2 regions of the Burkholderia sp. AW33-5 genome follow, and region 1 is predicted to be linked to the other one. Evidence: predicted binding sites of a transcription regulator. Region 1 holds the regulator's gene; the other holds the start of a gene.
What was found. Region 1 encodes HrcA, which represses chaperone genes, less so after heat shock. Its sites were predicted from a motif close to TTAGCACTCNNNNNNNNNGAGTGCTAA; they were not measured.
Positions count from the first base shown of each region.

Region 2: the regulator HrcA is predicted to act here: its motif matches at 2,281-2,307, upstream of ACV22V_RS01620 (co-chaperone GroES).

Region 1 is NZ_JBSAXA010000007.1:91,075-94,936, reverse strand. It holds gene ACV22V_RS14465 (hypothetical protein) at 146-307, shown strand; gene ACV22V_RS14460 (RNA-binding S4 domain-containing protein) at 279-686, opposite strand; gene hemH (ferrochelatase) at 692-1,756, opposite strand; gene hrcA (heat-inducible transcriptional repressor HrcA) at 1,895-2,917, opposite strand; gene ACV22V_RS14445 (NAD kinase) at 3,048-3,862, shown strand, end outside.
Region 2 is NZ_JBSAXA010000001.1:337,873-341,734, forward strand. It holds gene ACV22V_RS01610 (porin) at 1-193, shown strand, start outside; gene groL (chaperonin GroEL) at 305-1,945, opposite strand; gene ACV22V_RS01620 (co-chaperone GroES) at 1,958-2,248, opposite strand; gene ACV22V_RS01625 (zinc-dependent alcohol dehydrogenase family protein) at 2,488-3,507, opposite strand; gene ACV22V_RS01630 (LysR family transcriptional regulator) at 3,635-3,862, shown strand, end outside.

The sequences.
Region 1 (3,862 bases):
AACAACGCTTACCAGGCAAGTACTAGCCCGGCACAGGGGGCTGCACTACACTCCACTCAAGCGTCGAGAAAGCGCGTTTACCCTAGCTTACCGCCGCCTGACATCCACCTGGCGCTGCATTCACCGTCCCATCGAGGCGAGTACCGTGAAACTGACCTTTGCCATATCGGTGGTCGCGCTGGTACTGATTGCCGGCACCACCACCATCTGCCTGTCCGGAGCCGTGACCGACCGCACGACCGAATACGGAAGCGCGCGGGCGACGTTCGACCAGATGTTCAGCTCCCACCAGAAAATCTGTCGATGATGCGCCGGTCGCGCTTGGTCGGCCGGCCGTGCAGTTCCGCCGCCGGCTCGCGATACGTGCGGCGCCGCTCCAGTTCGGCGAGCCGCGCGACGCGCCCCGCTTCCGTTTCCTCGTAAAGCGTCTGCGCGATGCTCGCGGGCCCGCGCACGTCGCAAATGCCCAGCACGGCAATGTGCCAGACGACACCGTCGATCGCAATCTCGACCTCGTCGCCGACGCGCACGTCCTTCGCCGGCTTGACCGCCGCGCCGCCGATCTTCACGTGGCCCTTGTCGACCGCGTCGGACGCGAGCGAGCGCGTCTTGAAGAAGCGCGCTGCCCATAGCCATTTGTCGATGCGCAGCTTCGCACCGGGTTCCGTCGAAATCTTGTAGTTCATCGCGCTCAACTCACCGTTTCGGGCTGCGCGGCCTTCACCGGCCAGCCCTGCAGATTCTCGGCGACGATCTCGCCCACCGCGCCGATCCACGCGGGCGCGCCGTTCAGGCACGGAATCCGGTGGAAGGCCTGACCGCCGCCCGCGATGAATTCGTCGCGTACCTCCATCCCGATCTCCTCGATCGTCTCCAGACAATCGGCCGTAAAACCGGGACAGAACACGTCCGCTCGCCGCACGCCGGCCTCACCGAGTTCGCGCAGCGTCGGCGCCGTGTACGGCTGCAGCCACTCGGCCTTGCCGAAGCGTGACTGGAACGTCACGCGGCACTCGAGCGTCGACAGCCCGAGCGCGGCCATCAGCAGCGCGCCCGTCTGCTGGCACTGTTCATGATAGGGGTCGCCCAGGTCGAGCGTGCGTTTCGGCACCCCGTGAAAGCTCAGCACGAGCTTGTCGCCGGCCGCGAAGTCGGGCCGGCCGTGCTGCGCCCAGTACTGGCGCACCTGCTCGGCGAGCGCATGGATGTAGGCGGGATGGTCGGCATATTGCCGCACCGTGCGCACTTCCGGCTGGTTGCGCATCCGCGCGAGCGCGGCGAATGCGGCATCGAACGCGGTCGCGGTGGTGGACGCCGAATATTGCGGATACATCGGCATCAGCAGCACGCGCTCGACGCCCGCGCGCTTGAACTGCGCGAGTGCCTGCGCAATGCCCGGGCTGCCGTAGCGCATCGCATAGTCGACCGTCACCTGGTAGTCGTTCGATGCGAGCAGGTGGCGCACGCCTTCGGTCTGGCGCTCGGTATACACGCGCAGCGGCGAGCCCTCGGGCATCCAGACGGCCGCATATTTCTTCGCGGACGCGCGGCCGCGCAGCGGCAGGATCAGCGTGCGCAGCAGCACCTGCCAGACGACCTGCGGGATTTCGACGACGCGGGGATCCGACAGGAATTCGGCCAGATAGCGCCGCACCGCGCGCGGCGTCGGAGCGTCGGGCGTGCCGAGATTGATCAGCAGCACGCCGATGCGATGGGCGGCCGCAACGCTCGAAGGCGGTTCAAGATCGAAACGCATGGGCAGGAACGTGCTCGGGGCACGCAGTCGGACGGCCCTCAATTATAGCGGGCCGCCTCGCTCGGGTCGGCTGGCCGTTCGGCCGACTGGCGGCGCACGCGGCGTCGCGGCACGATGGCGGAACGGTATCGGTTCGGGTTATTGCTGGCTCAGCGTGAGCGACAGCAGCCGCGCGGTGATGTCGACGATCGGGATCACGCGGTTGTACGCCATGCGGGTCGGGCCGATCACGCCGAGCGTGCCGACGATCTGGCCGTTCACCTCGTAGGGTGCGGTCACGACGCTCATTTCCTCGATCGGCACCAGCGTCGATTCGCCGCCGATGAAGATCTGCACGCCCTGGGCGTGGCTCGACACGTCGAGCAATTGCAGGAGGCCCGTCTTTTGGTCAAACACGTCGAACAGCTTGCGCAGCCGCGCCATGTCGGACGACAGATCCGCCACTTCGAGCAGGTTGCGCTCGCCGGAAATGAGCACGGTGTCCTCGGTGTCGGGCACCTCGGTGCTGGCCGTCACGGCCGCATGCATCAGCGTGGTCATGTCGCCGCGCAGCTGGTCGATCTCGTCACGCAGGCGGCGGCGCACCTCGTCGAACGACAGCCCGGCGAAATGCGCATTGATGTAGTTGGACGCCTCGGTGAGCTGCGACGGCGAATAGTCGCGCGGCGTCGCGAGCATCCGGTTCTGCACGTCGCCCTCGGGCGTGACGATGATCAGCAGGATGCGCTTGTCCGACAGCCGCATGAACTCGATCTGCTTGAACACGTGGCTGCGGCGCGGCGTCAGCACGACACCCGCGAACTGCGAAAGGTTGGACAGCACGCTCGCCGCGGCGGCCACCACCCGCTGCTGCGGTTCGCCGGCCTGCAGCGTGTTCTGCACCTGGCGCGCGACGGCCTCGGCATCGATCGGCGCCTCGACCGTCAGCATCGTGTCGACGAACAGGCGATAGCCGCGCGGCGTCGGCACGCGGCCGGCCGACGTGTGTGGGCTCGACACGAGGCCGAGCTCCTCCAGGTCGGACATCACGTTGCGGATCGTTGCCGGGCTCAGCTCGAGCCCCGAGTAACGGGACAACGTGCGCGAGCCGACCGGCTGACCGTCGGCGATATACCGTTCGATCAGGGTTTTCAGGAGGGTTCGTGCGCGAGGATCTAGCATGGTGGAAAATTTTAGCGCAACCGCGCGAGCACGGCGAGTGGCCGCGGCCACTGTCGCGCGGGCTGACCGATCCGGCCCCGTCTTCACACAGCCGGTTCTTTTCGTCAACGAGCTATGGTGTAATGCCGGCATGAAAACCGGTAATCAGTTCAATACTGTCGCGCTCGTGGGCCGGAGCAACACGCCCGGCATCGCCGAGCCGCTCGCCACGCTGGCTGGCTGTATCGCGAAGCTCGGCTTCGAGGTCGTGTTCGAAGCCGAAACCGCGCGCGAGATCGGCATCTCCGGCTATCCGGCGCTCACTCCGGCGGAAATCGGCGCGCGCGCGGACGTGGCGGTCGTGCTCGGCGGCGACGGCACGATGCTCGGCATCGGCCGCCAGCTCGCGCCGTACAAGACACCGCTGATCGGGATCAACCACGGGCGGCTCGGCTTCATCACGGACATCGCGGCGGCCGACATGCAGGCGCGCGTCCCGGTGATCCTGTCGGGCAAGTTCGAGCGCGAGGAGCGCTCGCTGCTCGAGGCCCGGATCGTGCGCGACGGCGAACCGATCTACCACGCACTCGCGTTCAACGACGTCGTCGTGAACCGCAGCGGCTTTTCCGGGATGGTCGAATTGCGTGCGTCGGTCGACGGCCGGTACATGTACAACCAGCGTTCGGACGGCCTGATCGTCGCCACGCCGACTGGCTCGACCGCGTACGCGCTGTCGTCGGCCGGGCCGATCCTGCACCCGCAACTCCAGGGCATCGTGCTCGTGCCGATCGCGCCGCATGCGCTGTCGAACCGGCCGATCGTGCTGCCCGACGATTCGAAGATCGCGATCCAGATCGTCGGCGGCCGCGACGTCAACGTGAACTTCGACATGCAGTCGTTTACCGCACTGGAGCTGAACGACACGATCGAGGTGCGCCGCTCGAAGCACACGGTGCCGTTCCTGCA
Region 2 (3,862 bases), on a different contig from region 1:
CTCGGCGACCATGCTGGCCGAATATGCGCTGTCGAAGCACACGGAGGTATACGGCACGGTCGATTTCGCACGCGGCAACGGCGCGTTCGCGGCCGACTACCCGGGCGCCACCAACCGGCTCACCGGCAAGGTCGACCAGATCGGCAGGACCAACAACGTCGGGGCCGCGATCGGCCTGCGCCAGATGTTCTGACGACGGCGCGCGGGGCGGACGCTTACGAAAAAACGCGTGGCGACCGGTGCCGCCACGCGTCGTGGATCGAAGCGCGCGGTCGCCCGGCTCGGGCGTGCGCGCTTGCCGGCGTCAGAAATCGAACCCAGGACCGCCTGCGCCCGGACCGCCCGGCACCGTAGCCGGCACCGCATCCTTCGGCGCTTCGAACACCGTCGCATCGGTCGTCAGCAGCAGCCCCGCGACCGACGCCGCGTTCTGCAGCGCGGTGCGCGTGACCTTGGTCGGATCGAGCACGCCCGATTCGACGAGGTCGCCGTATTCACCGGTCTGCGCGTTGTAGCCGAAGTTGCCCGAGCCCTCCGCGACTTTCGCGACGACCACGCTCGCTTCCTCGCCCGCGTTCGTGACGATCTGGCGCAGCGGTTCCTCGAGCGCGCGCAGCACGATCTTGATGCCCGCGTCCTGGTCGGCGTTCGCGCCCTTGAGTGCGCGGATCGCCTGCCGCACGCGAATCAGCGCGACGCCGCCGCCCGGCACGATGCCTTCCTCGACCGCCGCGCGCGTCGCGTGCAGCGCATCGTCGACGCGATCCTTCTTCTCCTTCACCTCGATCTCGGTCGCGCCGCCGACCTTGATCACCGCGACGCCGCCCGCGAGCTTGGCCACGCGTTCCTGCAGCTTTTCACGGTCGTAGTCGGAGGTCGCTTCCTCGATCTGCACGCGGATCTGCCTCACGCGCGCCTCGATGTTCTTCGCATCGCCCGCGCCGTCGATCACGGTCGTGTTTTCCTTGCCGACCTCGATGCGCTTCGCCTGGCCGAGCTCGGCGAGCGTCGCCTTCTCGAGCGTGAGGCCCGTCTCCTCGGCGACGACCTGGCCGCCGGTCAGGATCGCGATGTCTTCCAGCAGCGCCTTGCGACGATCGCCGAAGCCCGGCGCCTTGACCGCGACCGTCTTCAGGATGCCGCGGATGTTGTTCACGACCAGCGTCGCGAGCGCTTCGCCTTCGACGTCTTCCGCGATGATCAGCAGCGGCCGGCCCGATTTCGCGACCTGTTCGAGCACCGGCAGCAGGTCGCGGATGTTCGAGATCTTCTTGTCGTGCAGCAGGATGTACGGGTTCTCGATTTCGGCGATCTGCTTGTCGGCGTTGTTGATGAAATACGGCGACAGATAGCCGCGATCGAACTGCAATCCTTCGACGACGTCGAGCTCGTCGGCGAGCGACTTGCCGTCCTCCACGGTGATCACGCCTTCCTTGCCGACACGGTCGATCGCTTCGGCGATGCGCTGGCCGATCGATTCCTCGCCGTTCGCGGAGATCGTCGCGACCTGCGCGATTTCCTTGCTGGTGGTGGTCGGCTTGCTGATCTTCTTCAGCTCGTCGACGGCCGATGCCACCGCCTTGTCGATCCCGCGCTTCAGGTCGAGCGGATTGAGCCCGGCCGCGACGTATTTCTGGCCTTCGCGCACGATCGCCTGCGCGAGCACGGTGGCCGTCGTCGTGCCGTCGCCGGCCGCGTCGCTGGTGCGCGACGCGACTTCCTTCACGAGCTGCGCGCCGACGTTCTGCAGCTTGTCCGCGAGTTCGATTTCCTTCGCGACCGACACGCCGTCCTTGGTGACGACGGGTGCGCCGAAGCTGCGTTCGAGCACGACGTTGCGGCCTTTGGGCCCGAGCGTGACCTTCACCGCATTGGCGAGAATGTTGACGCCTTCGGTCAGCTTCGCACGGGCGACGTCGCTGAAAATGATTTCCTTCGCTGCCATGATTGCACTCCGTTATTGACTGACGACCGCGACGATGTCTTCCTCGCGCAGTACGAGGAATTCGTTGCCGTCCACCTTGACGGCCTGGCCTGCGTACTTGCCGAACAGCACGCGTTCGCCGACCTGAAGGTCGGGCACGATGCGCTGGCCGTCCGCGTCCTTGCGGCCGGGGCCGACGGCGATCACTTCGCCCTGGTCGGGCTTTTCCGCGGCGCTGTCGGGGATCACGATGCCCGAGGCGGTGGTGGTTTCCTGGTCGAGTCGCTTCACGATGACCCGGTCGTGCAAGGGGCGTAGGCTCATCTGTCCGTCCTGTTCTGTTGCGTCGAAATTGGCTGGCACTCTTTGATGGAGAGTGCTGACGAGTATAAAAACGCGGGACGGCGCGATCCAATAACGGATTCCGAAATGCATTTGCGTGGATGCGCTATGGGAGCGTCGACGACGCGGAGGAGTGCGGTACGCGGATGCGGGTACCGGCGCGGAAGAGTGCGATGTAGAGACGGCAGCGAGGAGAAGGCGGCGTGCGCCGCCTTGATCCGTTACGACGCGACGCGAATCACGACCTTGCCGAAATGCTGGCCCGACTGCAGGTATGCATACGCTTGCGGCGCCTCGTCGAAACCGAACACGCGATCGACCACCGGCTTGATCCGTTTCGCATCGACGAGCCGCACGACGTCGTCGAGCATCGCGCGGCTGCCGACCATGAGGCCATGCAGTTTCCGAATGCCGCCGATCAGCGACAGCAGCCCGAGTTCGGGGCCGCCGAAGCTGCTGAGGCCGCCGATGACCGATACGATGCCGCCCAGCTTCGTCGCGGCGACCGAGCGCGGCAGCGTGTCGTGTCCGCCGACTTCCAGGACGAGATCCGCGCCCGCACCGTCGGTGAGCCGCAGCACTTCGTGCTGCCATTCGGGCGTCGTGCGGTAGTTGATCGTTGCGTCCGCACCGAGTGCGCGGGCGCGTTCGAGCTTGGCATCGCTCGACGAAGTCACGATCGTGCGCAGTCCGGCCGCATGCGCAAGCTGCAGCGCGATGATCGATACACCGCCCGTGCCGAGCAGCACGACCGTCGCGCCCGGTCTCAGCCCGCCGTCGACGAACAGCGCATTCCACGCGGTGATGCCCGCGCACGACAGCGTTGCCGCTTCGTCGTAGTCGAGATGCGCAGGAATCCCGACGAGCGCGGTTTCGTCGGAGACGAAGCGTTCGGCGAGCACGCCGTCGAAATGCGAGCCGGGCGACCCCGAGACCTTCGGCGGCGTGGGCGGCCCGTCGATCCAGTGCGGGAAATACGTGTTGATCACGCGATCGCCCGGCTTGAAGCGCGTGACGTCGCGACCGGTTTCGACGACTTCGCCGGCGCCGTCGGCGACGGGTATCAGCGCGTCGGTGCCGATGCCGAGATAGTCGCCGCGCGCGAACATCAGGTCGCGGTAGTTCAGTCCTGCCGAGTGGATTTTCACGACGACGTCGGTCGGCCCGACCGGGCGAAGCGTCGCGTCGATGCGCCGGAGCCCGGCAATGCCGTCCCCCGGTTTGATTTGCCATGCGTGCATGTCGGCTCCTTTTTCGGGATGGACCGGACTATCATAGTGTTGCGCAACGGGACACATTGGCGAGAATTCGGCCAACGATTGTCGCCGGTACGGACACAAACCTGTCATTCCATCGGAGCGGAACTGCATGGACGAGCGATTGAGAGGCATCGTCGAATTCGTCGACGTCGTGGAGTCGGGCAGCTTCGCGGCGGCGGCGCTGCGCCTCGGCATGACGCGCTCGGCCGTGGCGAAGATCGTCGCGCGGCTCGAACAGCGGCTCGGCGCGCGGCTCTTGCAGCGCACGACGCGCCAGCTCGGCCTGACCGACGAAGGGCTCGTCTATTACGAGCAGTGCCGGCGGTTGCTGGCCGAA